DNA from 4 places in the Aureimonas sp. AU40 genome. Region 1 is predicted to be linked to each of the others. Evidence: predicted binding sites of a transcription regulator. Region 1 holds the regulator's gene; each other region holds the start of a gene.
The links. The regulator PhoB, encoded in region 1, activates phosphate uptake and scavenging genes when phosphate is short. The targets are predictions, from matches to a motif close to TGTCATNNANCTGTCAT.

Region 2: a site for PhoB is predicted at 5,183-5,199, ahead of AUL32_RS12220 (NAD-glutamate dehydrogenase). Genes of this name have one in related genera too.
Region 3: a site for PhoB is predicted at 3,560-3,576, ahead of AUL32_RS03755 (glycerophosphodiester phosphodiesterase family protein). Genes of this name have one in related genera too.
Region 4: a site for PhoB is predicted at 5,753-5,769, ahead of AUL32_RS17205 (esterase-like activity of phytase family protein). Genes of this name have one in related genera too.

The regions. Positions count from the first base shown of each region.
Region 1 covers NZ_BBWL01000022.1:46,968-54,786, reverse strand. Annotated here, with positions in the region: gene AUL32_RS26420 (GcrA family cell cycle regulator) at 1-696, shown strand, start outside; gene AUL32_RS07520 (DUF3297 family protein) at 1,006-1,263, shown strand; gene phoB (phosphate regulon transcriptional regulator PhoB) at 1,345-2,076, opposite strand; gene phoU (phosphate signaling complex protein PhoU) at 2,082-2,804, opposite strand; gene pstB (phosphate ABC transporter ATP-binding protein PstB) at 2,875-3,684, opposite strand; gene pstA (phosphate ABC transporter permease PstA) at 3,702-5,027, opposite strand; gene pstC (phosphate ABC transporter permease subunit PstC) at 5,027-6,502, opposite strand; gene AUL32_RS07490 (PstS family phosphate ABC transporter substrate-binding protein) at 6,619-7,665, opposite strand; gene AUL32_RS07485 (ATP-binding protein) at 7,802-7,819, opposite strand, start outside.
Region 2 covers NZ_BBWL01000035.1:108,102-115,920, reverse strand. Annotated here, with positions in the region: partial or broken gene AUL32_RS12255 (carbonic anhydrase) at 1-103, opposite strand, end outside; gene AUL32_RS12250 (DUF429 domain-containing protein) at 592-1,362, opposite strand; gene pdxY (pyridoxal kinase PdxY) at 1,603-2,502, opposite strand; gene AUL32_RS12240 (hypothetical protein) at 2,514-2,771, opposite strand; gene AUL32_RS12235 (LemA family protein) at 2,931-3,560, shown strand; gene AUL32_RS12230 (TPM domain-containing protein) at 3,574-4,494, shown strand; gene AUL32_RS12225 (TPM domain-containing protein) at 4,503-5,135, shown strand; gene AUL32_RS12220 (NAD-glutamate dehydrogenase) at 5,328-7,819, shown strand, end outside.
Region 3 covers NZ_BBWL01000010.1:18,534-26,352, reverse strand. Annotated here, with positions in the region: gene AUL32_RS03770 (aminotransferase class III-fold pyridoxal phosphate-dependent enzyme) at 1-561, shown strand, start outside; gene AUL32_RS03765 (tartrate dehydrogenase) at 576-1,655, shown strand; gene AUL32_RS03760 (inositol monophosphatase family protein) at 1,732-2,517, opposite strand; gene AUL32_RS03755 (glycerophosphodiester phosphodiesterase family protein) at 2,514-3,398, opposite strand; gene AUL32_RS03750 (extracellular solute-binding protein) at 3,663-5,000, shown strand; gene AUL32_RS03745 (carbohydrate ABC transporter permease) at 5,074-5,967, shown strand; gene AUL32_RS03740 (ABC transporter permease subunit) at 5,978-6,865, shown strand; gene AUL32_RS03735 (sn-glycerol-3-phosphate import ATP-binding protein UgpC) at 6,876-7,819, shown strand, end outside.
Region 4 covers NZ_BBWL01000044.1:17,708-25,526, reverse strand. Annotated here, with positions in the region: gene AUL32_RS17220 (HAMP domain-containing methyl-accepting chemotaxis protein) at 1-407, shown strand, start outside; gene AUL32_RS17215 (cation:proton antiporter) at 777-2,093, shown strand; gene AUL32_RS17210 (ATP-binding protein) at 2,276-4,957, shown strand; gene AUL32_RS24625 (DUF1127 domain-containing protein) at 5,130-5,270, opposite strand; gene AUL32_RS17205 (esterase-like activity of phytase family protein) at 5,826-7,337, shown strand.

The sequences.
Region 1 (7,819 bases):
GAAGGTCGAAGCGCCAGCCAGATCGCGGCGGAGCTCGGCGGCGTGACGCGCAACGCCGTGATCGGCAAGGTTCACCGGCTGAAGCTGGACAACCGCCCCAAGGGCGGCGCGGACGAAAGCCCGGCCGAGGCCGCCCCCGTGGCGCCGGTGCGCGTCGCGCCCGCCTTCGAGCCCGCGCCCCAGCCCGTGCCGGTCGCCGCCGCGCCCGTGCCGGAGCCGGTGGCCGCGCCGTCGATCGCGGCGGTGGAGCCGCCCGCCCCGCGCCGCGAGTTCGCGCCCGCGCCCGTCGCGGCCCCTGTAGTGACGCCCGCCTCGGCCCCCATGCAGACGCCGAGCGCAGCGCCGCGCATCCTGACGCCCTCCATGCCCACTTCCGCCCCGCCGCGCGCGCCCATGCCGCTCCGCCAGCCGATGATCCATTCGGTGGGCGCCACGGCCCTGAAGATGGACCCGGACGCCGGCGCCTTCGAGGAGGCCCAGCCATTCGGTCATTCCGAAGGCGGCGAGGTCGTGCCCATGTCGCGCAACCTGACGCTGGTGCAGCTTTCCGACCGCACCTGCAAATGGCCGCTGGGCGACCCGCTGAGCCCGGACTTCCGCTTCTGCGGAAACCATTCCCAGGACTCTTCGCCCTATTGCAAGCACCACGCGCGCATCGCCTTCCAGCCGATGTCGGAGCGCCGCCGCGTTCGCTAAGGGCACGCCCCGGCAAGGCGGAAATGCTTTTCCGAGACATGAGACGAAATCGTGGACCTTGCAGCGTTCCGGCAAGCCGGAATGCTTCAGGCGCTTTTAATCCATCGCGGTTTCGAGCCCGGCCTTCGCGCCGGGCTTTTCTTTGCGCCTGCCTCGCCCCTGCGGCCTCTCTCCCCGCCCTCCTTCTAGAAAGCGTCTCCCGCTCGCGCCTGTCCTGCGTTATGAGGCAAGCCATGCGAGCGGAAGACGCTTTCTGATCCAGGCGCCGGCCCGGCCGGCGCGCGACGCCCCTTTCGAAAAGGCCATGACATGACCGATACCCCCGCCCTTCCCGACCGTCTGGCGATCGACCCCGACAGCCCGTTCCATGACGAGGCGCTGCTGGCGCGCGGCATCGGCATCCGCTTCAACGGCAACGAGAAGACCAATGTCGAGGAATATTGCGTCAGCGAAGGCTGGGTGCGCGTCGCCGCCGGCAAGGCCAAGGACCGCCAGGGCAAGCCGCTGCTGATGAAGCTGAAGGGCACGGTCGAGCCCTATCTGAAGGACGACAGCGCCGAGGGCTGATCGCCCGCCTCCGCCAAACGAAAACGCCGCGAGCAGCCCTTTGGCTCTCGCGGCGTTTCCGTTTCATCATAAGGCGTCGCTTCAGCTCGCTTCGGCCCGCTGCTGCACGGGCCGCGCGGCGGCGGTGAAGTTCTCGTCCAGCGAATAGCCCGCCCCGCGCACGGTGCGGATCGGGTCGCGCTGGCGGCCCCGATTGATGGCCTTGCGCAGACGTCCGACATGGACGTCCACCGTGCGCTCGTCGACATAGATGTCGCGGCCCCAGACGCCGTCCAAGAGCTGCTCGCGCGAGAAGACGCGGCCGGGCGACTGCATGAGGAATTCCAGGAGGCGGAACTCGGTGGGTCCGAGCTTGACCTCGCGGCCGGCGCGGCGCACGCGATGCGTCTCGCGGTCGAGGTCGAGATCGCCCGCCACGAGCTGGCTGGAGATGCGCTCGGGCTTCACCCGGCGCAGCATGGCGCGCACGCGGGCCATGAGCTCGGGAGTCGAGAAGGGCTTCACGACATAGTCGTCCGCCCCGACCGAAAGGCCGCGCACCCGCTCGCTTTCCTCGCCGCGCGCCGTCAGCATGATGATCGGCAGGCGCTCGGTCTCGGGCCGCGTGCGCAGGCGCCGGCAAAGCTCGACGCCGGACAGGCCGGGCAGCATCCAGTCGAGCAGAAGAAGGTCGGGCACGCCCTCCTTCAGCCGCAGGTCGGCCTCGTCGCCACGCGCGATCACGTCGACGTCGTAACCCTCGGCCTCAAGATTGTAGCGAAGGAGGACGCCCAGCGCCTCCTCGTCTTCGACGACGGTGATCCGGGCGCCCATGCGACTTACCCGTTCAGGCCGGTCGAGGGCGAGGCGATCGAGGGCGTCGAGTCGCTCTTGGGCCGCTCGACCTCCATCTGTTTGCCGGTCTTGATGTAGTAGACCGTCTCGGCGATGTTGGTCGCGTGGTCGCCGATGCGCTCGATGTTCTTGGCCGAGAAGAGAAGATGCGTGCAAGCCGTGATGTTGCGCGGATCTTCCATCATGTAGGTCAGGAGCTCGCGGAAGAGCGACGTGTAGAGCGCGTCGATCTCGGCGTCCTGCGCGCGGATCTCCAGCGCCCGCACGTCGTCGCGCGTGGCATAGACGTCGAGCACGTTCTTCAGCTGGCCCAGCGCCAGTTCCGACATGTGCTCGATGCCGCGCACCAGCTGCACCGGCTGCTTGTGGTCGGTCACCGCGATCACGCGCTTGGCGATGTTCTTGCCGAGATCGCCGATGCGCTCGAGATCGTTGGAGATGCGGATGGCGCCGACGATCTCGCGCAGGTCGTGTGCCATCGGCTGGCGCTTGCCGATCGTGAGAACCGCGCGCTCGTCCACTTCGCGCTGCAGCGTGTCGAGAAGGATGTCGTCGGCAACGACGGACTGCGCCAGACCCCAATCGGAGCGGATCAGGGCGGAGACCGCCTGCTCGACCATGCGCTCGGCCTGGCCGCCCATTTCGGAAATGCGACGAAGGATGAATTTCAGTTCGTCGTCGTAGGACGAGACGATGTGATGTTCCATGAAACGAACTCTCCCTGTTTCGCGGAGAACGACTCCCGGCCCGATAAGGCTGCGGGAGCCGGGAGCGAGGTCAGCCGAAGCGGCCGGTGATGTAGTCCTGCGTGCGCTTGTCGTCGGGGTTCTGGAACATCTTTTCCGTGGAACCGACCTCGACGATCTTGCCGAGGTGGAACATCGCCGTGCGCTGCGAGACGCGGGCCGCCTGCTGCATCGAGTGGGTGACGATGACGATGGTGAAGTTCTGCTTCAGCTCGTCGATCAGTTCCTCGACCGTGGCGGTCGCGATCGGATCGAGGGCCGAGCAAGGCTCGTCCATCAGGATCACCTCGGGCGAAACGGCGATGGCGCGGGCGATGCACAGGCGCTGCTGCTGGCCGCCGGACAGGCCCGTGCCGGCGTCGTGGAGGCGGTCCTTTACCTCCTCGAAGAGGCCGGCCTTGCGCAGCGAGGTCACGACGACCTCTTCCAGGTCCGTCTTCGACTTGGCGAGACCGTGGATCTTCGGGCCGTAGGCGACGTTCTCGAAGATCGACTTCGGGAACGGGTTGGGCTTCTGGAACACCATGCCGACCCGGGCGCGCAGTTCCACCACGTCGATCTGCGGGTTGTAGATGTCCTCCCCGTCGAGCGTGATGAGGCCCTTGACCTTGGCACCCTCGACCGTGTCGTTCATGCGGTTGAGCGAACGCAGGAAGGTCGACTTGCCGCAGCCCGAAGGGCCGATCAGCGCCGTCACCTGCCGCTCGTAGACGTCGAGATTGACCTCGAACAGGGCCTGCTTCGCGCCGTAGAAGACCGAGACGTTCTCGCCCTTCATCTTGGTGGCGAGGACGGGCGCGTTGGTCTTCGGGGCGGCGGTCAAATGAAGATTGTCCATCATAAGAAATCCGTTCTTTCCTACCAGCGACGCTCGAAGCGACGACGAAGCAGAATGGCGGTGATGTTCATGACCGCCAGGAAAAGGAGAAGCACGATGATCGCGCCCGACGTGCGCTCCACGAAGGCGCGCTCGGCCTCGTTGGCCCACATGTAGATTTGCACGGGCAGAGCGGTGGCGGGGTCCATCGGCGTCGCGGGGTAGTTGGCGACGAAGGCGACCATGCCGATCAGGAGCAGCGGCGCGGTTTCGCCGAGCGCGTGGGCAAGGCCGATGATCGTGCCGGTGAGAATGCCCGGCATCGCCAGCGGCAGAACGTGATGGAACACCATCTGCATCTTGGAGGCGCCGAGGCCGAGCGCGGCGGCGCGGATCGAGGGCGGCACGGCTTTCAGCGCGGCGCGCGTTGCGATGATGATGGTCGGCAGCGTCATCAGCGTCAGCACGAGGCCGCCGACCAGCGAGGCCGAGCGCGGCAGGCCGAACCAGTTGACGAAGACCGCGAGGCCGAGAAGGCCGTAGACGATCGAGGGCACGGCCGCCAGATTGTTGATGTTCACCTCGATCAGGTCGGTGAAGCGGTTCTTGGGCGCGAACTCCTCGAGATAGATCGAGGCGGCGACGCCGATCGGCAGCGCAAGGGCGAGAACGATCGCCATCATGTAGAGCGAGCCGATCAGCGCCACGCCGACGCCGGCCGTCTCGGCGCGCGAGGAGGCGCCGAAAGTGAAGAGGCCGGTGTTGAAGCGCTGGGTCAGCTCGCCACGGCTTTCCAGCTGGCGGATCCATTCCAGCTGCTGGTCCTTGATAGGACGGCGCGCTTCGGGGATCGACAGGTCGAACTGGCCCTTCACCGCCGAGTCCACGGTGGAGTTGGCGTAGATCCAGATCTCCTGCGTGGTGCCGATGATCGAGAGATCGTCCATCACCATGTTGGCGAGCTGCGCGCGCACGCCCTGCGACAGGAGCTGCGAAGCGGCGGTGATGGCGGCGCGGTTGTTCGGGTCGATGCCGAGTTCCTTCACCAGCGCGTCCTGCACCAGGCGAGGATAGTTCGCCGTGCGCAGCACCGCCGGATCGGTCTTGGCCCGGTCGTTCGGATCGATCACGCTCTTGGAGAAAGTGATCGGCAGGCGGATCTCGGTCTGGAAGAAGGCGGTGTAGCCCTGCCCGATCACCGTCCAGAGCAGGATGGCGAGGAAGATCAGGCCGACGCCGATGGCCGAAAGGCCGTAGAGGCGGAAGCGGCGCTCGGAAGCGTAGCGGCGGCGCAGGCCGATGTCGCGACGGGCCGGACGGGCCGAGGTCGGGATGGCCGACCCTTGGGAAATCGTCGTGTCGCTCATCAGTCGTACTGCTCCCGATACTTGCGCACGATGGCAAGGGCGATGATGTTGAGGATCAGCGTCAGCACGAAGAGCGTGATGCCGAGCGCGAAGGCCACCAGACTCTGCGGCGAGGTGAAGTCGAGATCGCCGGTGAGCTGCGAGACGATCTTGACCGTGACCGTGGTCATCGCCTCGAACGGGTTGAGCGTGATGTTCGCCGCGATGCCGGCGGCCAGAACCACGATCATGGTCTCGCCGATGGCGCGCGAGGCCGTCAGCAGCAGCGCCGACACGATGCCCGGCAGGGCTGCGGGCAGCACCACCTTCTTCACCGTCTCGGACGGCGTGGCGCCGAGCCCCATCGAGCCGTCGCGCAGAGAGCGCGGCACGGCGGTGATGATGTCGTCCGACAAGGAGGACACGAAGGGGATGAGCATGATGCCCATCACCAGACCCGCCGTCAGGATCGACTGCGCCTGGATGAAGCCGACATAATTGCCGGTGAGCAGGCCGTTGATGCTGGCCGAGATGTCGCGAAGGAAGGGGCCGACGGTGATGAGCGCGAAGAAGCCGTAGACGATGGTCGGAATGCCGGCCAGGAGTTCGAGCAGCGGCTTCACCACCGAGCGCACGCGGCTGGAGGCATATTCGGCCATGTAGATGGCGGCGAAGAGGCCGACCGGCACGGCGAAGAGCATGGCCACGAAGGCGATGTAGAGCGTGCCCGCCAGAAGCGGGATCAGGCCGAACTGACCGGCGGCCTCGGAACCGGCGGCGGCGAAACGCGGCTCCCAGACCGTGCCGAAGAAGAAGTCGACCGGGCGGATGCGGCTGAAGAAGTCGAGGGACTCGAACAGCATCGAGCAGACGATGCCGACGGTGGTGAGAATGGCGATCGAGGAGCAGACCACGAGGAAGGTCTTGACCACCCGCTCGACCTGATTGCGGGCGCGAAGCCGGACCGCGATGCGCGACAGGCCGAAGAGAAGGCCGCCGATCGCGAGGACCAGAGTCACGCCTGTCAGGGCGAGCCGGCTCATGTCCTCCATGTGGTTCTTTTCGAGCGCGATGGGGATCATCGCGTCGGTCGCGCCGCCCGGCAACGGAATGCCGCGGCGCTCGAACAAAGGCTGGATGTCAGCGATGCGAGCGCTGGAAAGACCGGCCTGCTCGTCCGACGGCAAGGCGCGGATGCCCTGGCCGAGGGAGCGCACGAGCGAGCGGCCGAGCGAGACCGAGGCGGCCTGCGTGTCGGCCTCGAGGCGGCGCTCGACGGTGGCGAAGATCACTGCCGGCGAGATCGACAGCCAAAGCACCATGACGATCAGGGCGGGCACGACGGCCCAGCAGAAGACGAAGGACCCGTGATAGGTCGGGCGCGAATGCACCTTGGCGCCCGGCGAATCCGGCAGCGCGGCGCCCTTGCGGCAGCCAAGCCCATAGCCGACCAGACCGATCGCCAGGACAATCATAATCAGAGCAAATGCGGACACCGTTCGCCGTCTCCCGGGAGAATCATGAGCAGGCGCCCATTTCACGGGATGGCCGGCTCGCGGTGAATGTGAAGAAGCCGGCCCTTGTCGGGCCGGCCTCCGTCAAAGCTGAGAGATCAGCCCTTGATCGTGGTGCCGGCCTCGAAAGCCTTGCGGGCTTCCTCGCGCTGCGCATCCGGCGCCGGCACGAGACCGTACTGGGCGAGCGGGCCGCCGGGGCCGACCATCTGGTCGTCAAGGAAGAAGTTGACGAACTCCTTCAGGCCCGGAACGACGCCGAGATGCGCCTTCTTGACGTAGAAGAAGAGCGGACGCGACACGGGATACTTGCCGGAGGCGACGGTCTCGACGGACGGCGTGACGCCGGAAACGGTGGCGACCTTCAGCTTGTCCTGGTTCTGCTCGTAGAAGGCCAGACCGAATACACCGACGCCCTGCGGGTTGGCGGCGATGCGGGCGAGCGTCTCGGTGTAGTCGCCGGCGATGTCCACCGCCTTGCCGTCGTTGCGGATCTGATGGCACTGCTTCTCGGCGGCCTTGTCGTCGAGGCCCGAGGTCTTGAAGGCTTCGAGCGCGCCCGAGGCCTTGCAGCCGGCGACGACGGTCTTCTCTTCGAAGACTTCGCGCGTGCCGTGGTTCTCGGCCGGGATGAAGGCGATGATGTCCTGGTTCGGCAGCGAGGCGTCGACGTCAGACCACTTGGCGGCGGTGTTGTCGACGACCTTGCCGTCCTTCACGACCTTGCCGGCGAGCGCCTTGAAGACCTGCTCGGGGGTCAGCGCGAAGCTCGGGCCAGAAGCCGCGGAGGCGAAGACGATGCCGTCATAGCCGAAACGCACTTCCTGGATCTCGGTGACGCCGGCGCCGGTGCAGGCCTTCTTCTCGGACTCCGAGATCGGGCGCGAGGCATTGGCGATGTCGACCGTCTCCGGGCCGACGCCCGAGCAGAACTGGCGGAAGCCGCCGGATGTGCCGCCGGACTCGACCACCGGGGTCGGGAAGTCGGGGAAGATCTCGCCGAAGTTCTGCGCCACGATCTGCGCATAAGGCAGAACCGTGGACGAACCGGCCGAATGGACGGGCTGCGCGCTCTGCGCGAAAGCGGCGCCCGTCGTCATGACGGCAGCGCCCAGGGCAAGGCTGGCGAGAAGGGATTTGCTCACAGGCGTTTCTCCATCGAAACGTTTCGAATGCGAACCGCCGGGCGAACTCGATTCCGCGGCGCTGTTCATGATCGGTCTAGCGGGCCGACGCAACCTATCTATGACAAATCCACATCCGATTTATGACAGCACAACCTTATGATTTATATTGAGA
Region 2 (7,819 bases), on a different contig from region 1:
GCCCGTCGCGCGCCAGCGTCCGGTAGCGCTGCGTTTCCTGGAGATAGCGGCCTTCCACGAAGGACCGGTAACCCTGGAGAAGAGGCGTCGGCAGAAGGGACATCGGGCGCTCCATGCGGGGTGGGGTGGGGGCCATCGCGCCTTGGAGCACGCGGCCTTGGGTTTGAAACGTCTCTAACCTTTTTTGCACGTGCTCACATAGAGAGTCCCATGCGGCATGGACAGGCCCCGCCCCGATCCGCCGGACAGGCGGCGGGGGCTGGTGGAGAGAGCAGTGGCACCACCGCCGCCCCCTAATCGCTCGAAGGAGGTGGCCTGAAGGATTGGACGAGCAGCGTCATTCGCAGCGTCACCCCGATCGGCCAGTCCCCGCCGATCTTGCCTCCCGTCCTGCGGACGGGCGAGACCTCTGGCGCGCCGTCACCTGACCGGCACTCCACGCAGAAGGATTTTCGTTCGGAGACGAGAAGCGAAGCTCATGTAGTGCGAGGGCTCAGGACCAAACCTTCGCGGCGAAGTCTATGGCGAAGGAACCCGGCCAGCCGCCCCCCGAGATTTTATCAGGGGCACTTATCCCGGCGTCTCCAATGGTCAGGCCCAGATCGCCACCGGAAGGCCGAAGCCGTCGCGCTCCGGCGGGTCGGGCAAGGAGGTCGCCTCCCCCCGCGCCAGCCGCCGCGCCACGAGAAGAAGGACGCAGGCGTCGAGCCGGTCGTCCTCCCCGGCGCCTCTGGGAAGCGCAGCGCTCAGGAGCTCCGGCGGCAGGCCACTTGCCAGGAGCAGATGGCGGCGCTCGGCCGCGCCATCCTCATGGACCCGCCCGCCCCGCTTCTTGGAATGGCGCATGGCCTCGCCGCCGTTCAGCCGGGCGAAGGCGATTTCGGGATGGCTTTCGAAGACGCGCCTCGCCAGCGCGGGCTCGGCGCGCAGGAGCGCGTCGAGTTCCAGAATGCGCGGGAACAGGCCGAAGCCTTGGATTGACACCGCGCGCGGCGGCTCGGACGTTTCGCGCGCCCGTGCGCAAACCCGCCGATAGGCGTCCGCCCTCGCGGCCGCATCGGCGAACGGCCCCGCCCCCGCTTCCACCGCAGCGCGGGCCGGAATGGAGAAGAGGCTGGAGCGGCGGTCGGGTGTCAGGAGCGGACGGGCGGCGATCTCGGCGGCGCGCCCCGCCCCGTCGATCCGCTCCGGCAGGCCGATCGGCATGTCCACCGCGAGGATCGCATCCGCCGGAAGGGCGGCGAGAAGATCGGCGAAGCGCGGCGCGACGAGGAGTGCGCACGCCTCGCCCGGCCGTTCCAGCGCCGCGATCCAGCCGCCTCGGCAGCCATCGACGCCCGCGAGGGCGCGGGCGCCGCTCATGAGGGTCGAGACGGTTCGAGACTCCGTTCGAGTCTGGCCTGCGTCGCGTTACCGTTGCCTCGTGTTGGCCACCGAGAAAGCCTTGCCGCGAGAGCCCGACAGAGGAAGCGAAGGACCTTCGGCCCCGCTTTGAACTTGCCGGCAACGACAAATGGCGCACCCGCCTTCCCTCGCAGCGCACCTGAGCGATCGCTTCGCTTTGCCGGCAAAGTCGCGTCCCTCACAAAGAGGCCGCATCGCTCACGCCCGCCTGCCACCCGTGGCGAGGCGGCGGATCTGAACCATGGCCATCGGCGTCTTCAGGCTGTCGGCGTCGGTTTCCAGCGTCAGCTCGTCCTTGCCGCGCTTGGTGGTGCGGGCCAGGATCTCGAACACCGCCGCGGTGGTGGATTGCAGTGCCTTCTCGCCGGAAAGGCCGGCGAGCTTGCGCGCCAGGAACACCGCGCCCGTCAGATCGCCCAGGCCGTTCGGCACGCCCTCGATGCAGCGATGCTCGGCGAGGATCGCCGCGTCGTCCTCCACCAGGAGATTGCCGATGCCCCCGCGCAGCAGGGGATAGGCGGAGGTGACGACGACCGAGCGCGGCCCGAGCGCGCTCGCCGCCTCCACCAGATGCGAATTGGCGGAGAATTCGAGGCCGGTGAGGAATTCGAGCTCGAACCGGTTGGGCACGGCGATGTCGGCGCGCGGGATCAGCTTGTCGCGAATGGCGTCGAGAACCGGGCGCGGCTGGTAGAGCCGGCCCGCGCCGTCCGCCCCGCCATCGCCAAGTACGGGATCGCAGAGATAGAGCGCGCGGGGATTGCCGGCCTTCACCGCGTCCACCAGCGAGGCCACGGCCTCCACCTGCTCCGGGCCGCCGAAATAGCCGGAGATCACCGCGCCCACCTCGCCCAGCCAGGGCGCGCGGGCGAGATCTGCGATGAAGGCGGCGAAGGTTTCGGGGTCGGGCACGATGCGGGTCGAGGGGCCATGGCCGGGATGCCAGGGCAGCGTCACGGTCGGCACCGACCAGACGGGATAGCCCAGCGTTTCCAGCGCGAAGACCACGGCCCGGTTGCCCACCGTGCCGCGCGCCACATGGGACGAGATCGAAATGACCGCCGGCTTTTCGCCCGACGCGGGAGGGACCTGGGACATGGACGCTTGGTTCACTCCGCCAAAAGCTGGATGACGAGTAGCACGGCGAGCACGAGAAAGGCCGCCAGCCCCGCCAGCCGGCCGATGCGCGTGCCCCAGACCTCGATCCGATCGGCCGGGTCGGCATCGCCCGCCCAGAAATGTCGCCGCGCGCCGAGCACCATCCGCTCGGCCGCGACCCCGGTCTGCGGCTCGGTCTCCTGGCGCACGCGGCGCAGGATGGCCTCGGCCTCGTCGCGGCGCTCCCGGTCGTCGGATCGTCCTGTCATGGCGGCGAACCTGCCGGAAAAGCGGGCTTCGGGCAAGTCGGCGCCCGCTCGCCGCGCACGAATTCACCCCCCTGCCGAGGGTCGGGGCGCGGGCCCTGCCCGCCGCGACATCTTGCCCTATATGGCGCGAACGTGCCCGCTTCCCGGAGGACTGCCCCCGTGTCCCTGTCGCTCGCCCCCTCGGGCGTTTCCCGCTTCGCAAGGTGGCGCCTCGCCCTCGCGCTCCTGGTTCTTGCCCCGCTTCTGTCGGCCTGCGGCGTCAACAATGTGCCGACGCTGGAAGAGCGCGCCAAGGCGAGCTGGGGCGAGGTGCAGAACCAGTACCAGCGCCGCGCCGACCTGATCCCCAATCTGGTGGAAACGGTGAAGGGTTATGCCGCGCAGGAGCGCGACGTGCTGGTGGCGGTGACGGAAGCGCGCGCCAAGGCGACACAGACCACGATCACCGCCGACCAGCTGACCGACCCCGCCGCCGTGCAGCGCTTCCAGACCGCGCAGGAGGAGTTGGGCGGCGCCCTGTCCCGCCTGCTCGTCACCGTGGAGCGCTATCCCGACCTCAAGTCCAACGCCAATTTCCTGGCTCTGCAGAGCCAGCTGGAAGGCACAGAAAACCGCATCGCCGTGGCGCGGCGCGACTATATCGAGGCGGTGCAGGCCTACAACACCGAGCTTCGCACCATTCCGGGCCGCTGGATCGCTGGCATTCTCTACCCCGACTCCAAGCCCATGCAGGTCTTCGAGGCCAACACCGGCGCCGCGACGCCGCCGCCCGTCTCGTTCAACCGCTGAGGCGAGGGCGGCCATGCGCGCCCATCCTGCCCGTCAGACAAAGCGGCCGGTTCGCGCCTCGGCGCTCGCCGCGCTCTGGCTGCTGGCCCTTCTGGCGCTCCCGGTCTTGGCGGGGCTTGCCCTTGCTGGGCCGGCCCTGGCGCAGACCTTCCCGCCGCTTTCCGGCCGGGTGGTGGACAGCGCGGGCCTTCTGGACGCGGCCGCGAAGGCGGAGCTGACGCAAAAGCTCGAGGCCTTCGAGCAGCGCTCCAGCGATCAGGTCGTGGTCGCCACCGTGCCCGATCTGCAAGGCTACGACATCGCCGACTACGGCTACCGGCTCGGTCGCGCCTGGGGCATCGGGCGGGAGGGTGAGAACAACGGCGTCATCCTCCTCGTTTCCAAGAACGACCGGCGCGTGCGCATCGAGGTCGGCTATGGGCTGGAGGGCACGCTGACCGACGCGCTGTCGGGGCTCGTGATCGAGAACGACATTCTGCCGCGCTTTCGCGCCAACGACTATCCCGGCGGCATCCGCGCCGGAACCGACGCCATCCTGCAGATCCTGGGCGGCGACGCCGCCGAGGTCCAGGCCCGCGCCGAGCGCAACGCAGGCTGGCAGGGCCAGGGGCAGGGACAGGGACAGGGACAGGGCTCGGATGGCTGGCTGAGCCTTGCGGTCATCCTCTTCATTCTCTTCGTCGCCGTCGGCCCGCTTCTGGCCGCCCTCTTGTCGCGCCTCTTCGGCGGCGGGCGCGGCGGCCCCGGAAGCGGCCCGGGCGGCGGCTCGGCCATGCCCGCCCGCCGGCGCCGACGCGCCATTCCCATCAGCCCCGGCTGGGGCGGCGGGTTCGGAGGCGGCTCGGGCTGGGGCGGCGGCGGTTCTTCGTCCGGCGGCGGCTTCTCGGGCGGCGGCGGGTCCTTCGGCGGCGGCGGCTCGTCGGGAAGCTGGTAGGAGACAGGATGGCGCTTCGCTTCACCCCAGAGGACCACACCCGCATCGCCGGGGCCATCGCGGCGGCGGAGCGGGAGACCGGCGGCGAGATCTATGCCGTCTTCGCCCGCGCGAGCGACGATTATCGCTTCGTCGCCGCCACGCTGGCACTGGCGCTCTCGCTCCTGTTCGGCTGGCTGGCGGCGCTCGTCGCCGCCCTGTCGGGCCTCGCCCTCCCCGCCCTCCTGGTGGAAACCGCGCAGCTGGCGGGCGCGGCGATCCTCTTTCTTCTCCTGCGCTCCTCGCATCTCACCATGCTCTTTGTGCCCCCGGCCCTCGCCCGGGCGCGCGCCGCCCGCATGGCGCGGGCCCAGTTCCTCGCCCACAATCTCCACCGCACGCCCGAGCGCACCGGCGTCCTCCTGTTCGTTTCGGAAGCGGAACGTTATGCCGAGGTGATCGCCGACGAGGGCATCGCGGCCGAGGTGCCCCAGGCCGAATGGGACGGGATCGTCGCCGGACTGGTGGAGGCCGCCAAGGGCGACCGGCTGGTCGAAGGCTTCGAGGCGGCGGTGCACCGCAGCGGCGCGCTGCTCGCCGCGCGCTTTCCGCCGGACCCGACGGGGCGCAACGCCATTCCGGACCGGCTGGTGGAAATCTGAGCGCGCCGTCCCATCCTTGGTGGCGACACCCAAACGGAGAACGGGCCTGCCATCGGCCCGTCGCGAACGCCGATTAGAGAAGGACCGGCACGCCCGAGGCGGCGGAAAGCCCCGCGCCAGCCGGTCTTGCCAGGGTCCCTCCCCAACCGAACGGGGCGAGAACAGCCCTGCGGTTCCAAGCGAGGAAGCACCATGCCCGATTCCACCGGCGAGAAGCGCGCCATCCTCCAAGCGGCCCTGTCACGCCTGCCGGACGGCGGCATGGCGGCCCGGCTCGCGCCTCTTCTCTTCGCGCGCCCGCCGGCCGAGGATCTCGCGCCCTTCGACCCCGCCTTTCTCGCCGGCATGGCCGAGCGCGCCGCCGATCTTCTCGCCGGCCATCGCCCCGGCGGGTCCAAGGTCCGCGTCGAGCGCTTCAGCGAGGCGGCGCGCCTCGGCGAACCCGTGACGCTGGTCACGCTCGTCCATGACGACATGCCCTTCCTGTTCGACAGCGTGACGGCGGCCATCGCCTCCCGCGCCCCGGCCATCCACGCCGTGTCCCATCCCGTTCTCGACGTGTCGCGCGATGCCTCCGGCGCGCCGGCCGCGTTCCACGCCGCCGGGCGCGAAGGCGGGACCGAGCGCGTCAGCCTGATCCAGGTGGCGATCGAGCCCACCGCCGAGCCGCGCGCGGAAGAAGCGCTGGCCCGCGACCTGGAAGCGATCCTCAGCGAAGTCGGCGTCGTCAATCGCGACCATCAGGCCATGCGGGCCCGCGTCGAGGCCGCCGCCGGCGAGATCGAGGCGCGCGCCGCAAGTGAGGGCGACCGCGCCCGCGCCGATGCCGAGCGCGAAGGCGCCGCGCTCCTGCGCTGGCTCTGCGACGAGAACTTCATCTTCCTCGGCCTTCGCGACTTCAGCTACTTCCCCGAGGGCGAGGCGCTGCGCCGCGTCGAGGGCTCCGAACTCGGCATCCTGACCGACCCGGAGGTGCGCGTCCTGCGCCGCGAGGCGCCGGGCTCGGCCACCAGCGCGGAAGTCCGCGCCTTTCTGGAGGACCCCGCCCCGCTCATCGTCGCCAAGGCGAACGCCCGCTCGCGCGTTCATCGCCGCGTCTACATGGACTATGTCGGCATCAAGCGGCGCGACGCGGAAGGGCGGCTCGTCGGGGAAACCCGGCTCGTCGGCCTCTTCGCCTCCAACGCCTATGCGAGTTCGGTTCTTTCCATCCCGCTTCTGCGCCGCAAGGCCGAGGCGGTGATCGAGCGCTTCGCCTTTTCGCCCCGTTCGCATTCGGCCAAGGCCCTGCGCGTCGCGCTCGACACCTATTCGCGCGACGAGATGTTCCAGATCGACACCGATCTTCTCGCCGACTTCATCGGCGTCGTGACGGAGCTGGGCGAGCGCCCGCGCATCCGCGTCCTGCCGCGCATCGACCGGTTCGACCGCTTCGCCTCCGTCCTCGTCTTCGTGCCGCGCGATCGCTACGACGCGCGGCTGCGCGACGAGATCGGGCTTCTCCTGGCCGAGCGCTACGACGGCCATGTCTCGGCTTGGTATCCCGCCTTTCCCGAAGGCTCGCTCGCCTCGATCCACTTCATCATCGGCCGTCGCGGCGGCCCGACCCCGCAGCCGGACCCGGCCGAGCTGGAAGCCGCGATCACCGATCTCGCCCGCGACTGGATGCTCGGCTTCGAGCGCGCCAGCGCGCTCGCCGGCCGGCATGGCGAGCTGATGGCCATGGCGCCCGGCCTGCCGGACGGCTACCGCGACCTCGTGCCGCCAGACGAAGCGGTGGGCGACGCGCTTCACATGCTGGCTCTGTCCGACACGCAGCGGCTCGCCGCCGACTTCTATCGCCGGCCGAACGAAAGCGCCGAGGTTCTGCGGCTTCGCCTCTACAACCTCGCCCAGCCGCTGTCCCTTTCGCGCCGCGTGCCGATCCTGGAGAATATGGGCTTCTCGGCGGTGGCCGAGCGCTCCTTCGAAATGCGCCGGCCGGACGAAACGACCGTCTGGCTGCACGACATGGAACTGACGCTGCGCTCGGGCGGCGAGATCGCGCTGCCCGATGGCGGCGCCGCGCTGGAGGCGACCTTCGCCGCCGTCACAGACGGGCGCATCGAGAACGACGGGTTCAACGCGCTGGTCTTCGCCGCCGGGCTGGACTGGCGCACCGCCAATCTGCTGCGCGCCTATGCCCGCTATGTCAGGCAGACCGGCTTTGCCTATACCGACGCCTTCATCGCGCAGGTGCTGGAACGCCAGCCCGGGATCGCGCGCGATCTCGCCCTGCTCTTTGCCGCAAGCTTCGACCCCGCGCGCGCCGACCAGGCGGATGACCTTCCCGAGGAGCTGAAGGGCGACGGCGAGGCCGAGCGCGCCGCCCGGCGCGGCGCGCTGCCGGTTCTCCTGCGCCTTCGCGCCTCGCTCGACGCCTTGGAAACGCTGGACGAGGACCGCGTCGCCCGCCGTCTCCTCTCCGCCGTGCTCGCCACGCTGCGCACCAATTTCTACGCCGTGCCCCATGTTTCGGCCGATCCCAACTCGCGGCCGACGCAGGTCGAGCCGGCGCTCGCCTTCAAGTTCGACCCGCATCTTCTGGAGGGCGTTCCCGCGCCCGTGCCCTACCGCGAGATCTTCGTGTTCGACGCACGCGTCGAGGGCGTGCATCTGCGCTTCGGCCCCGTGGCGCGCGGCGG
Region 3 (7,819 bases), on a different contig from region 1:
GTGGTGCCCGACCTGATGACGGTCGCCAAGGGCCTCACGTCGGGCTATTCGCCGATGGGCGCGGTGCTCCTGTCCGACACGATCTACCGGGCGATCGCCGACAACGCGCCGGCTGGAAAGCCGATCGGCCACGGCTTCACTTACTCCGCCCATCCGGTTTCGGCCGCCGTCGGCCTCGAAGTGCTGCGCCTCTACACCGAGGGCGGCATTCTGGCGAACGGCCAGCGCTCGGGCGCCCATTTCACGCAGCGCCTGCAGGCGATGGAAAGCCATCCGCTGGTCGGCGACGTCAGAGTGCGCGGCCTGCTCGCCGGCGTCGAACTCGTGACCGACAAGCAGAAGCGCCTGAAGCCCACCGCCGACCTGAAGGTCGCCGAGCATCTCAGCCGCCTCGGCTACGAGAAGGGGCTGATCTTCCGCGCCTTCGCGGACGACATCGTCGGCTTCGCCCCGCCGCTGGTCTGCACGATCGAGGAGATCGACCTGCTCGTCGACCGGTTCGAGGCGGTGCTGGACGGGCTGCTCGAGATCCCCGACATTCGCGGCGCCCTGGCGGCTTGAGGGAGAAGACCGATATGAGCGAGACCAGACATTACACGATCGCCGTGATCCCTGGTGACGGGATCGGCCTCGAAGTCATGCCCGAGGGCGTCAAGCTTCTGGAAGCGGCGGCGCGCCGCTTCGGCTTCACGCTGGACCTCCGGCACCACGAATTCGCCTCCTGCGACTATTATCTCCAACACGGCAAGATGCTGCCGGACGACTGGAAGGCGATCCTTTCGCCGATGGACGCGATCTTCTTCGGCGCCGTCGGCTGGCCGCAGAAGGTGCCCGACCACATCTCGCTCTGGGGCTCGCTGCTGCAGTTCCGCCGCGAGTTCGACCAATATGTGAACCTTCGCCCCGTGCGCCTCATGCCGGGCGTGCCCTGCCCGCTGAAGGGCCGCGAGCCCGGTGACATCGACTTCATGGTGGTGCGCGAGAACACGGAAGGCGAATATTCCGCCGTCGGCGGCACCATGTTCCCCGGCACCGAGCGCGAGGTGGTGATCCAGGAAACGGTGATGAGCCGCCACGGAACGGACCGCATCCTGCGCTTCGCCTTCGATCTGGCAAAGGCCCGGCCGAAGAAGCACCTGACCTCGGCCACCAAGTCCAACGGCATCGCCATCACCATGCCGTGGTGGGATTCGCGGGTCGAGGCCGTGGGAGCGGACTATCCCGACGTGCGGAGTGATAAGTACCATATCGACATTCTCACCGCGCATTTCGTCCTGAACCCGGACCGGTTCGATGTCGTGGTGGGCTCCAACCTCTTCGGCGACATCCTCTCCGATCTCGGTCCGGCCTGCACGGGCACGATCGGCATCGCGCCCTCGGCCAACATCAACCCGGAAGGGCGCTTCCCCTCCTTGTTCGAGCCGGTGCACGGCTCGGCGCCCGACATCGCGGGCCAGGCCATCGCCAATCCGATCGGCCAGATCTGGACGGCGGCGATGATGCTGGAGCATCTCGGCGAGACGGAAGCCGCAGCCGCGATCGTCGCGGCGATCGAGACCGCGCTTCAGACGCCGGAAGGGCGCACGCGCGATCTCAAGGGCGAAGCCTCGACGGGTCAGGCCGGCGACGCCGTGCTGCGCGCCTTCGAAGCCTGATCTCGGCGCGATCCCCTGACATAGTAAAGCCCGCGCCGAGCGATCGACGCGGGCCTTTTTGTCTGTTCGGGGGGAACTATTGGGCGGCGACGCCTGCTCTCTCGCCTTCTCCGAGCGCATCACGCAGGAGCGCGGCCGTCCCGGCATGGATGCCATAGGCGCCGTCCGCGTGCTGACTGATCTCGACCTCCAGCCCCAGTTCGCGGCAGATCGCAGCGCCGCCCGCGATGTCCCACATCGTCGTCACCGGCTGGATGTGCCCGTCGAAGCGACCGAGCGCGGCAAACAGCATGGAGACCGAGGTGCAGTGGAAGGATTCCACGATCCAGTTCCGCTCTCGCAGGCGGCGCTGCAGCGCGATCGTGGCCTCCAGATCCTCGCCGGGACTGTCTCCGATCGACACGAGACCCAGCCCTTCGACCGTGACCCGCCGCTCGAACGGAACGCCGTTGCGCAGGACGCCGGCTCCCTTGGCCCCGGCCATGAGTTCGCCTAGGCAGGGCGCGGCGATGGCGCCGACGGTGGGCTCGCCCTCTTCCACGAAGCCGAGCGACACGCCCCAGAGCGGCGAGCCGGCCAGAAAGTTCGACGTTCCGTCGATGGGATCGACGATCCAGTAGCGCGCGGCGGTCTCGCCGCCGGCCTCCTCGCCGACCACGGCCTCGCCCGGGAAGCGCTCGGCCAGCAGGGCGCGCACGCGCGTCTCGATCGTGCGGTCGGCGTCGGACACGAAATCGCGAGGACCGGCCTTGGTCTCGACCGCCAGCCCCGCGCGCTGCGAGAAGAAGCCGAGCGCGTCGTTTGCTGCGGCCTTCACGATCTCGCTCGCCGCGTCGCGGCGCGCCATGCGCTCGAGCGTCACGGACGGGCGCTCTTGAGGCCGCGCCCGGCGAGATAGGCGACGAGAGCCTGCGACTCGTCGGTCTGCATCGCGCCGACGCCGAGATCGAGCAGCCGCCCCCAGATGGCGTCCGCGTCGGCCATGGCCGCCGTGTCGTTGAAGTCGGTCATGTGAGCCACGTCCAGCGTGTTGAGCCAAATCCGCGCGCCGATCGTGCGCGCCACTTCCATGCCCGTTTCCAGATCGGCGACGCAATGGGGCTTGCACTCGATCATGAAGGGCGACAGCGGCGCCAGCGCGGCGAGATCGCCGGCAAAGCCCTGCGGCGCCGAGACGACGACCGGCATGAAGGGCAGCGGGCCGAAGGCGGGATGATCGGTCGGCAGCTGCGCCAGCTCGCTGGATTTCAGCTCGGCCTTCACCACCACGCCGGCGCTAAAACCGCCGCTGAGAATCTCGGCCGAGACCGCCGGCAGCTCGCTCACCGACTTGGTGTCGATATTAACGAGCACGCGCCCGCGCGCCTCTTCCAACGCCTCGAAAAGCGAAGGCACCCGCTCCTCCGTCAGCGCCGCGCCCTCGTCGCCGCCCCGCTCGCGAAGCCGCATCCGGCGGATGGCCTCGCCCGTCTCAGCGCGGACGGGGCCGGTTCCTTCCGTGGTGCGGTCCAGCGTGTCGTCGTGGATCACCACCATCGCGCCGTCGGCGGCTTGGCGCACGTCGATCTCCACCATCCCGACGCCGAGCGCGATGGCGTCGCGAATGGCTTGGATAGAGTTTTCGGGCGCCCGCGCCCAGGAGCCGCGATGGGCGATCACCAGGATATCGGCCGGGTCGAAATCCAAAACGGGAGAGCGCAGCGACAGCGGCTCGGCGGCGGGAGCGGCGAAACGGGAGGTCATGGGGGCTCGGACGATTCGTGAAGGGGAAAGGCTGATCTCACGGCGAGAAGCGGTGGACGCCGAGCCGGGCGCTAGCACGGGCCCCATGTCACCTCGGTGACAGTCTCGTCATGGATTTTTGACGGATGTGAAACAAAACCGCGAATGTCTGTTTCACGGACCGTCATCCAAACTTCATTGTACTCGCCGTCCACCATTACCTAGTAGAGCGCCGCGACGAACAACAAGAGTTCGGCAACAATTTTTCGGATCGATGGGGCTAAGATGCTGACGAAAATCTTCGGCGCGGCGAGCGCGCTTGCGCTTTTGGCAGGTCTGTCGGGCACGGCGCAGGCCGCCCCGGTCAAGTTCGAGTTCTGGCACGGCCTTTCCGGCGATCTCGGCGAGCGGGTGCAGGAAGCTTGCACCAAGTTCAACGCCTCGCAGACGGACTACGAGATCAACTGCGTCAGCCAGGGCGCCTACGACACCAACCTGCAGAACACGATCGCCGCCTATCGCGCCAAGAAGCACCCGGCGATCACCCAGGTCTACGACGCCGGCACGCTCGACCTCATGATGTCGAACGCCTTCGTCCCCGCCAAGAAGCTGATGGCCGACAGCGGCTACAAGATCGACTGGGACAACTACTTCCCGGGCATTGCCAACTACTTCGCCACGGCGAAGGGCGAGCTGCAGTCCTTCCCCTTCAATTCCTCCACCGCCGTCTTCTACTACAATGCCGATGCCTTCAAAAAGGCCGGTATCACGGACGCGCCGAAGACCTGGGAACAGGTCGCGACTGACGCCCGCAAGCTGAAGGACGCGGGCTTCGAATGCCCGATGGCCATCAATTTCGACCCTTGGTTCTCGCTGGACCAGTTCTCCGCCATCCACAACCAGCCGATCGCCACCCAGGCCAACGGCTATAAGGGCCTCGACGCGGAAGTCGTCTTCAACAAGACGAAGGTCGTGGACGAGATCAAGTTCTGGAAGAAGCAGGCGGACGAGAAGCTTTTCGTCGTGAAGACCAAGGCGCTCGGCATGGACCCGATCCCGGCCTTCTCGTCGCAGACCTGCCAGATGGCCATGAGCTCGATCGCCGATCACGGCACGGTCGGCAAGACCATTCCCGCCGGCGTCGAGTGGCATGTCGCCATGTTGCCGGTCTTCGAGGGCACCGAGCGCCAGAAGTCGCTCGTCGGCGGCGCCTCGCTCTGGGTCATGAAGGATCGCCCCGAGGCCGAATACAAGGGTGCGGCCGCCTTCCTGAACTTCATCGCCCAGCCCGACATGGTGGAATGGTGGTCCACGGTCACCGGCTACATTCCGGTGACGAAGACCGGCTTCCAGGCGATGAAGGCCAACGGCTTCTACGACAAGCCGCAGTTCAAGGGCCGCGAACTCGCGATCGAGAGCCTCAGCTTCACCGAGCCCTCCGACAACACGCGCGGCATCCGCCTCGGCAACTACACGCAGATCCGCAAGGAGTTCTCGACCGCGCTGGAGGCGATCTTCATGCAGAACGCCGACGTCCAGACGAGCCTCGACGAAGCCGCCGCGCGCTCCAACACGCTGCTGCGCCGCTTCGAGAAGACCTATGCCGGCCAGACGCTGAACTGAGCCGACCTGCCTTCAACCCGCGCCGCCGGTCTCCATCAGGGGCCGGCGGCGCGCCTCATAGCGGATGTCTCCCATGAAGCGCGTCGTCTTCAAGAGCCGCTGGGTTCCGGCCGTCGCCGCCCTACCGCAGCTCCTGCTCATCTTCCTTTTCTTCTACTGGCCGGCCGTCTCGGTCATGAACTGGGCCTTCACGCTGGAGCCGGCCTTCGGCGGCGCGGGCGAGCGCATCTTCGTCGGCTGGGAGAACTTCACCTCCGTCTTCGCCGACACCCAATATTGGAACTCGGTGCGCGTCAGCCTGATCTTCGCCTGTTCCAGCACTTTCATCACGCTCGCCCTCGCCCTGGTCCTGGCGCTCGCCGTGGACCGGCAGCTCAAGGGCTCGAAGTTCTTCCGCTTCTTCTACATCTGGCCCTATGCCCTGGCCGGACCGGCGGTCGGCACCGCCTTTCTCTTCATCCTCTCGCCCGAGCGCGGGCTGATGGCGATCGTCAACGCGGCGCATCCCGACTTTTGGAACCCGGCGAAATACGGCAGCCACGCGATGATCCTGATCATCACCTGCTTCGTTTGGAAATGGGTCGGCTACTGCTTCATCTTCCTTCTAGCGGGCCTTCAATCGATCCCGCGCTCGCTGACCGAGGCCGCCGCCATGGATGGGTCCGGCCCGCTGCGCCGCGCCATCGACATCCAGATCCCGATGCTGACGCCGACGCTGTTCCTTCTCCTGATCCTGATCGCGACGGAAAGCTTCGTCGGCAAGGACACCTACGGCATCGTCGACCGCACCACCTATGGCGGTCCCAACAACGCCACCAACGTCATGGTCTTCAACATCGTGGCGAAAGCCTTCGAAGGGCTCGACTATTCCGGCGCTGCTGCGCAGAGCCTCATGGTCATCGCCATCATCATGGTCTTCACCTTCGTCCAGTTCCGCTTCGTCGAGCGGCGCGTGCATTATCGCTGAGGGGCTGGCCGTGATCGAGAAAACCCCCTTCGCCAACATCGTCACCTACGCGATCCTGCTCGTCGCGCTGACCCTGGTGCTCGTTCCCTTCTGGATCGTGATCTGCGCCTCCACGCAGTCGGTCGCCCAGGTCAACGCCGTCCCCTTCAGCTTCGTGCCGGGCGGCGAGATGCTGAAGAACTACGCCGCCGCCTGGCAGCGCGCCGATCTCGGCCTGGCCCTCTTCAACAGCTTCGTCATGGCGGGGCTGGTGACGTCAGGCAAGATCGCGGTGTCGGCGCTCAGCGCCTTCGCCATCGTCTATTTCCGCTCGCGCTGGGGCATGGTCTTCTTCTGGCTCGTCTTCATGACGCTGATGCTGCCGCTCGAAGTGCGCGTCGTGCCGACCTACAACATCGCCGCCGACGCCTTCCAGCCCTTCCGCCTCCTGATCCAGACGCTGACCGGCATCGAGGTCGGCATCGACTGGAACCTCCTCAACACCTATTCCGGCCTCACCCTGCCGCTGGTCGCCACCGCCACGGGCACGTTCCTGTTCCGCCAGTTCTTCATGACCGTGCCGGACGAGCTGGCGGAGGCGGCGCGCATGGACGGGTCCGGCCCCTGGCGCTTCTTCGTCGATATCCTCCTGCCGCTGTCGCGCACCAACATGCTGGCGCTCGCCACCATCCTCTTCGCCGACACGTGGAACCAGTATCTCTGGCCGCGTCTGATGGTGACCGACCCCTCCTACTCCACGGCCATGACGGCGCTGCGCGCGCTGCGCCCCTCCGAGAACGGGCTGCCGGACTGGAACGTCACCAATGCGGGCGCGCTGATCATCGTGCTTCCGCCGCTCATCGTCGTCGCCGTGCTGCAACGCTGGTTCGTGCGCGGCCTCATCGCAACCGAGAAATAAGGAGGGGGCCATGGCGCAGATCGACATTCGGAACCTTCGGAAATCCTATGGCGGCGCCAAGGCGACGCTGCACGGCATCGACATCGCCTTCGCCTCCGGCGAGTTCGTGGTGATCCTCGGGCCTTCGGGCTGCGGCAAGTCCACGCTGCTGCGCATGATCGCAGGGCTGGAAGACATCACGGGCGGCGAGATCGCCATCGACGGGCGCGTCGTCAACAAGCTGGAGCCGCGCGAGCGCGGCTGCGCCATGGTGTTCCAGAACTACGCGCTCTACCCCCACATGTCCGTGGCCGAGAATATCGGCTACGCGCTGAAGGTCGCTGGCGTACCCAAGGCGGAGCGCGAGCGGAGAGTGCGCGAGACGGCGGCGGTGGTCGGCCTTGCCGAGTTTCTCGACCGCAAGCCTGCGCAGCTTTCGGGCGGCCAGCGCCAGCGCGTCGCCATGGGCCGCGCCATCGTGCGCGAGCCCAGCGTCTTCCTGTTCGACGAGCCGCTGTCCAATCTCGACGCCAAGCTGCGCGTCACCATGCGCGCCGAAATCCGCAAGCTGCACCGACGCCTTTCGGCCACCTCGATTTTCGTCACGCACGATCAGGTCGAGGCCATGACGCTGGCCGACCGGCTGGTGGTGATGAATGCCGGCCATGTCGAGCAGGTCGGCACGCCGGCCGAGATCTACGAGCGGCCCGCAACGCGCTTCGTGGCGAGCTTCATCGGCTCGCCGCCTATGACGCTCCTGTCCGGCGAGCTCGAGGCCGACGACGCCATCCGCCTCAAGGACGGCCACCGCATCACGCTTCCCGTCGGCTCGCGCGTCGGCCTCGGCTCGCGGCGCGTCGAGATCGGCATCCGCCCCGAACACGCTATCCTGACGCGGGTCGGTGCGCCCGGCAGCGCCGAGGCGGTGGTGGACTTCATCGAAGAGCTCGGCGCCTCGCGCGTCGTCTATGCCGA
Region 4 (7,819 bases), on a different contig from region 1:
AGACTGCCGAGCTCGTGTCCGAAATTTCGGCCGCCTGCCGCGAACAGTCGGTCGGCATCGAGCAGATCAACCAGGCCATCCAGCAGCTCGACCAGGTGACGCAGAGCAACGCCGGATCGGCCAACGAGATGGCCGCGACCGCCGGCCAGCTGTCGAGCGAAGTGCAGCGCCTGGAAGCCACCACGAGCTTCTTCAAGCTGGAGAATGGGATTGGCTCCAAGCCCGCCGCCGCGGCGCGCCAGGCCAAGGTCGAGGCGCTTCGCGCCAATGTCCAGGCCTTCGGCGCCGCTCATGGCAAGCGCGCGCCGGTGGCCGCCAAGCAGGCGCCCGCCCCCGCGCCGCGATCCGACAGCGGCTTCGACATGGATCTCGACAGCGACAAGGGCTTCGAGCGCCTGAGCGCCTGACGCGCTCGCGTTTTCGGGCGGAGCGGGATCGATCGAAAGATCGGAGAGGCTTTTCGACAAGCGCGGCGGCGGAGAGCCGCCGAGGAATGTTTCGACGGCCGCGAGGCGGCGAACTTGCGGGATGCGAGGGCGCAGCGGCGAGGATGGGCAACGCTCTGCGCGCCCCATGCCCCGCCATCGGGTGACGTGACAAGCACGGCGGAGCGACCGGACCGGACCGGACCGGACCGGAAGACAATCTCTGAAAAACCGCGAATAGCCAAAGGCGCGCCCTCTCCCTCGACCGAGCGCAAGCGGCGTCGAGCGTCGGACCGCGCCGCCGCGCTATCGACGGCCGGAGCCTTCGCGACTCCGCGCCGTTGAGGGGGAATGAGCTTTCCCTTCAGCTGGTCGCCCGATCCCTACATTCTCGTTCTCACCGGGGCCGGCGTCCTGATCGCGCTCGTGGCGTGGCTGCCGCTGGCGCTGCGGCGCCTGCCGCTCTCTCTGCCGATCGTGTGCATTGGGCTTGGCGCGCTGATCTTCTCCCTGCCGCAGGTGACGCTGCGCCCGCTGCCGCTCCACCACCCCGAGCTGGTGGAGCGCTTCTCGGAATTCGTCGTCATCATCGCCCTGATGGGCGCGGGCCTGAAGATCGACCGCGTCTTCGGCTTTCGGCGCTGGTCGGTCGCCTGGCGGCTGATCGGCATCACCATGCCGCTCGGCATCGCCGCGATCACGATGCTCGCCGGCTGGTGGATCGGCCTCTCCTGGACGTTGGCGCTTCTCCTCGGCGCCGCGCTCGCGCCGACCGACCCGGTTCTGGCCGCCGACGTGCAGGTCGGCCCGCCCAAATCCGGCGAGGAGGACGAGGTCCGCTTCGGTCTCACCTCGGAAGCCGGGCTGAACGACGGTTTCGCTTTTCCCTTCGTGCATCTCGCCATCGCGCTGGCGGCGGCGAGCACGAGTGGCAAGCCCTGGTTCGCGCATTGGCTGAGTTTGAACGTCGTCTGGGAAATCGGGGCGGGCGTTGCGGGCGGCTACGCGATCGGGAAGCTCTTCGGCTGGCTCACCTTCCACGTTCCCGCCAAGACGAAGCTCGCCAAGACCGGCGACGGGCTGATCGCCCTGTCGGCGACCTTCGTTTCCTATGGCGTCACCGAACTGATCCATTGCTACGGCTTCCTCGCCGTGTTCGTCACCGCCCTCACCTTCCGCCACGCCCATCGCGACCACGACTTCCAGCGGGACATGCACGCGCTGACCGAGCAGATCGAGCGCATCGCCATGATGGTCCTGCTCATCCTGTTCGGCGGCGCGCTGGTCAGCGGCCTTCTGGCGCCGCTGCGCTGGGTCGATGTCGCGGCGGTTCTCGCCATACTCCTCGTGATCCGTCCGCTCACCGGCCTTGTCGGCCTTCTCGGCCACCCCGCTGACGGGCGCGAGCGGCTGACGCTCGCTTTTTTCGGCATTCGCGGGGTCGGCTCGATCTACTATCTCGCCTATGGGCTCAACCATATCGAGGGGGTGCAAGACGGCGAACGGCTCTGGGCCATCGTCGGTCTGGTGATCCTCGTCTCGATCCTCATGCACGGGCTGACGGTCACGCCCATTATGCGCCGGCTCGACCGCACGCACGGCCGGGACCCCGACACCGGCCAAGCCACCCCGCCGCCCGGGCTGCAGGGGCCGGCGACGGAGCGCTAGCGGCACGGCACCGCCCCAACGGCACTCCACACCACCGCGAACGGGACTCGCTCAAATCATTGGCTTGCGAAAGCCTTGCGCGCTATGCAGATCGGGAGCACGTTCGAGGGGGCATGGCGCGAAGCGCCCGCCCCGGTCTCCCGAGCGGCGCGACAGGTCTCCAACTCGTCAGGTATCGGCCGATGACCAAGACTGCCGATGCCACGTTGGACGCCGCGCCCGCTATCGAAGCCGTGCGGCACGGCGTGATGCCGATGATCGGCGGCGGCGAGATGGGCCGGCGGGTGCGCGAGACCGACTGGTCCGCCAGCGCGCTCGGCGCCTACGAGACCTGGCCGCAGTCGCTGCGCTCCTCGCTTTCGCTGGTCCTGAACGCCAAGGGCATCGCCGCGCTCTACTGGGGGCCGGAGCAGTGGCTCCTCTACAACGACGCCTATGGCGCGGCGCTCGGCGACCGCCATCCGCTGGCCTTCAGTCGTCCAATGCCGGAGGTGCTGACCGACATCGCGCCAGTTCTCGGCCCCCAGGTCGCCGAGGTGCTGCGCACCGGCGCGGGCTTCGCCATCGAGAACCTCGCCATGACGATGCGTCGCCACGATCGCGACGAGCTGACCGCCTGGACCTACAGTTTTTCGCCCGTGCAGGGGGAGGATGGCGGCTTTGCCGGCGTGCTCCTGCTCGCCACCGAAGTCACCGAACAGGCACGGATCGGCATCCGGCGCGACGCGCTGATCGCGCTCGGCAACGTGTTTCGCGATGTCGAGAACGCGGACGAGCTGGCCGCAGGGGCCAATGCGATCCTCGGCCGCGCGCTCGGCGTCAGCCGGGTCGGCTACGGCACGATCGATCCTGAAAGCGAGGTTCTGCGCGTGCGGCGGGAATGGAACGCGCCGGGCATCGAGGGCCTGGCGCCCGACATCCATCTGCGCAGCTACGGTAGCTATGTCGAGGACCTGAAGCGCGGTGACACCAATGTCATTCCCGACGCGCGCCTCGATCCGCGCACCGTCGATGCGGCGGACCAGCTGAAGGCGCTGAGCGGGCAGGCCTTCGTGAACGTGCCGCTGGTCGAGCAGGGGCGGCTGGTCGCGCTTCTCTATGTCAACGACGTCCACGCTCGGGCCTGGCCGGAGGAGGATCTCGACCTCATCCGCGAGTTCGCCATGCGCCTTCGCATCGCCGTGGAGCGCGCGAGCGCCGCGCAGGCGCTACGTGATAGCGAGGCGCTGTCGCGCGAGAACGTGCAGCGCGTGCAACTGGCGCTATCGGCTGGGGCCATCATCGGCACTTGGCTTTGGGACCTGCCGAGCGACCGCTTCACCGTGGACGAAGCCTTTGCCAAAGCCTTCGGCCTCGACCCCGCGCTCGGCCGGGATGGTCTGAGCCTCGCGCAGGTCGTGAGCACCGTCCACCCCGACGACCAAGAAGCGCTCGCCGCCGCGATCGGTGAGGCGATCACGCGCGGCGGCGCCTATGCGCACCAGTACCGAACGCGCCGCGCCGACGGGAACTATTACTGGCTGGAGGCGAACGGCCGGGTCGAGCATGGGCCGGACGGCACGCCGCTGAACTTTCCCGGCGTCCTGATCGACATCGAGGAGCGCCGCGCCATCGAGGCCGAGCGCGAGCGCGTCACCGAAATGCTGCGCAGCCTCACCGAAACGCTGGAGCAGCGCGTCGCTGACAAGACCGCCGAGCTCATGCTCTCCGAGGAGGCACTGCGCCAGAGCCAGAAAATGGAAGCGGTGGGTCAGCTGACGGGCGGCCTCGCGCACGATTTCAACAATCTGCTCGCCGGCATTTCCGGCTCGCTCGACATGATGCAGACGCGCATCGCGCAGGGGCGATTCGGCGAGATCGACCGCTACATGACCGCCGCGCAAAGCGCGGCCAAGCGCGCCGCGGCGCTGACCCATCGCCTGCTCGCCTTCTCGAGGCGCCAGACGCTGGAGCCCAAGCCCTCGGATGTCGACCGGATCGTCGCCGGTATGGAGGAGATGGTGCGCCGGACGGTCGGCCCCGCCATCGCGGTGGAGGTGCATGGTACGGCGGGGCTCTGGCCGGTTCTGGTGGACCCGAACCAGTTGGAGAACGCGCTTCTCAACCTCTGCATCAACGCGCGGGACGCCATGCCCCATGGTGGGCGCCTCGTGCTGGAGACCGCCAACCGCACGATCGCCGAGCGCGCGGCCTTGGTGCGCGACATGCCGCCGGGCGACTACGCCTCGCTCACCGTGTCGGACAACGGCGTCGGCATGGCACCCGAGATCATGGAGCGCGTCTTCGAGCCCTTCTTCACCACCAAGCCGATAGGCCTCGGCACGGGGCTTGGCCTGTCCATGATCTACGGTTTCGCCAAGCAGTCGGGCGGCGAGGTGCGCCTTCATTCGCAGGTCGGCGAGGGCACGTCGGTGACGATCTTCCTGCCCCGCCACGCCGTGGCCGAGGCGGATGCGCGGGTGCCCGAGCCGGAACCGGCGAGCCCGCGAACGGGCGCGGGCGAAACCGTGCTGGTGATCGACGACGAACCACTGGTGCGCATGCTCGTGGTGGATGTCCTGGAAGACCTCGGCTACAGCGCGATCGAGGCCGCCGACGGGCCGGAAGGGCTGGAGATCCTGCGCTCGGGTATCGGCGTCGATCTTCTCGTCACCGATGTCGGCCTGCCCAAGGGCATGAACGGGCGGCAGGTGGCCGACGCCGCGCGCGCCCTGCGCCCGGGGCTGAAGGTCCTGTTCGTGACGGGCTATGCCGAGACCGCCGTTCTCAGCCATGGCCATCTCGAAAGCGGCATGCAGGTCGTGACCAAGCCTTTCGATCTCACCGTTCTCGCCCGGCGGATCAAGGATCTCATCAACAGCTGACGGCGGCGAGGCCGACAGGCCCGCGCGCCGGCAAGGGCGGTTCCCAAACGAAAAACGCCCTTGCCGGGGGAGGACCGGCAAGGGCGTCAAGGGTGAGCCGGCGGTGGGAGGAACCGGTCGGCTCGAACGCCGCGACCGGGGGAGGACCGGTCGGAGCGAAAGGGAGAAACTGTTAGCGCGCCGTGCGGCGGGCGGTCGGCATGTCGAAGCGGGACATGCCGATGTCGGACAGCTCACGGGCCGTCATGCGGTTCAGCTCGCGCGCATTGGGGCGAAACTGGGTTTTGTCTTCGAAGAGGCGAGCGAGGGTCATGGTCTCTGATCTTTCCGGTCCGGCCTCTCATCGGTGGTGGCCGGCGGGGTCCTGCGTGTTCGATGTCCCGTATGTACCGGCTTCCCCTTCCGTTGTGCAGCGCAAAAGCGGCAAGGGAGACATGCAGTCAGCGAATGGCTCTATTGGATAAACTCTTTGTTAACCTACTTCCGCGCATGGCTCAGGTGATAAGGGACCGTTTTTCGACCGTTTAAGCCGTCCGTTCAGCGGCTTGGCGCCTCACCCGCCTTATGGCGGGCCGAACATTGGCGAGTCTGTGGTCGGCCTTTCTGGCCTGCCGGTCAGCGGACGCATTTCCCCGCGTTCCTCGTCTCGCCGCCCCTGGCGAGGCACCCTCCCTGAGAGATGAACGGCGGGAGCATTTCCAAAACAAGCGAATACGCTACGCCGTCGAACGGAGCCGCCAAAGCAAAACAGCCCGTTTCCGAGGACAGTTTAAGAAACCGAAAAGCGGGACGCGGCGTCATGCAATCGTCACGGATCGCGTCCTATCACGCGCGCAGGCCTGCCCCTTGCCGCTTTCGGAGGTTTCCCATGCGCATTCGCCGTCTCACCGCGCTGTTCCTCGCCGCCGCCGCCTTTGCCGGTGCGGCGCGGGCCGAGCCGGTCGCCTATCCCAAGGCTTCCGTGTCGGAGGCGCCGGGCGAGGAAACGGCCGTGCTGAACGGCGAAACCTTCGTCAATCACGGGCTCGTCGCGGCGGCGCGCGTGCCCGCCGCCAATCTCGACTTTCTCGGCGACACGCTCGGCTCCTTCTCGGCCATGCTGATCGAGCCGGGCAGCTGGCAGAAGACGGCGGAGGGCTACACCGCGCGCCTGCGCACCCTGCCCGATCGCGGCTACAACGAGCCGGACAAGGGCTTCTTCTCCGACTACCAGGGCCGGCTGGTGGATTTCGACCTGTCGCTGAAGCTCGACGGCAAGGCCGGCACGCTGAGCGTGACGCCCACGGGCACCGGCACGCCGCTCACCGGCTTCGACGGCAAGCCGACCACGGGCGCGGACCCCGCCAGCCACACGATGACCGAGAACGGCCATGTCCTGCCCTCGCCGGCCGAGGGAGCGCTCGGCGCCGGCCGCCTGTCGCTCGACGCCGAAGGCGTGGCGCGCCGGGCCGACGGGCGCATCTATGTCAGCGACGAATATGCCGCCGACATCTATCTCTTCGCCGCCGACGGCCGCCTGGAAGGCATCATCGACCCCAGCCCCGCCATCGTGCCGATGACCGACGGACGGATCGACGACAATTCGCTGAAGGCCCCGGACACGGGCCGCCGCAACAACCAGGGGCTGGAAGCCCTGTCGATCTCGCCGGACGGCAAGACGCTGTTCGCCGTGCTGCAGAGCGGCGCGGTGCAGGATTCCTCGGCCTCCAAGAACCAGGCCAACCGCGCCACGACCCGCGTCTATGTCTACGACATCTCCGCCGACGCGCTGCCCAAGGCACCCAAGGCCGTCTACGCCCTGGAGTTGCCGGTCTATTCCAAGAAGGGCAATGGCGAGATCGACGCGACCGCTGCGCTCAGCGAAATGGCCGCGCTCAGCAACCACCAGTTCCTGCTTCTGACGCGCGACGGAAACGGCTGGGGCTGCGGCTGCAAGAACCCCGAAATGGTCAAGCAGATCCTGGTGGTGGACACCGCCGGCGCCACCAATCTGGCGGGCACCGACTTTGAGACGACCACCAAACCGATCGCCCCCAAGGTCGGCGAGCGCAACGTGCTCGACCCCGCCATCACGCCGGTGAAATCCGCCGTTCTCGTCAACATGCTGAACCCCGTGCAGCTGGCGCGCGTCGGGCTCAACATCGACAACGAAAAGGCCGACGCCAAGACCCTGTCGGAAAAGTGGGAGGCGCTGGCGCTGGCCCCAGCGCGCGACCCGAACGCCCCCAACGACGTCTTCCTGTTCGTCGGCAACGACAACGACTTCCTCACCACCAAGGGCGTGATGCAGGGCAAGAGCTACGATGCCGGGCTCGACAATGACAGCATGGTCCTGGCCTACCGCCTCACCCTGCCCGAGACCGTGAAGCTCGGCTGGTAAGCCGGGCGCCCCGCTTCGAGCGCAGGGGGGACGGGTAGCCATAGGACCTCGCCTTCTCCCTTGCGCCGAAGCCGTTGGCGTCGGCGTGGCAACAAAAAACCCCGCCTTGCGGCACGAGGCCGCAAGGCGGGGTTTTGTGTCTTAGGCCGGGTCTACCCTCGGCGTTACGAGCTCATCTTCTCGAAGCCCGTCTCGCCGTCCTCCGGTCCGAGGTCGAGGGCGATGCCGCCCCGGGCGACGCGCTTGGCGGGGAGCGCGCGGTGCGCTGGGGCGGCCGACGCGGCTGCCGCCGGCTTGGTGACGGGCAACTTCACGGGCAGGGGCTTGGCGGCCAGCGGCTTCACGACGGGCGGGCGGCTCGTGGCGAAACGATCCACCTCGGCCTGAAGCGCGCGCACGTCGGAGCGCGCGGGCGCTGCCGGCCGGTGCGACCCTTCGGTCTCCGTGCCGAGGCGGAAGAAGGCGACGCGATCGGTCAGGCG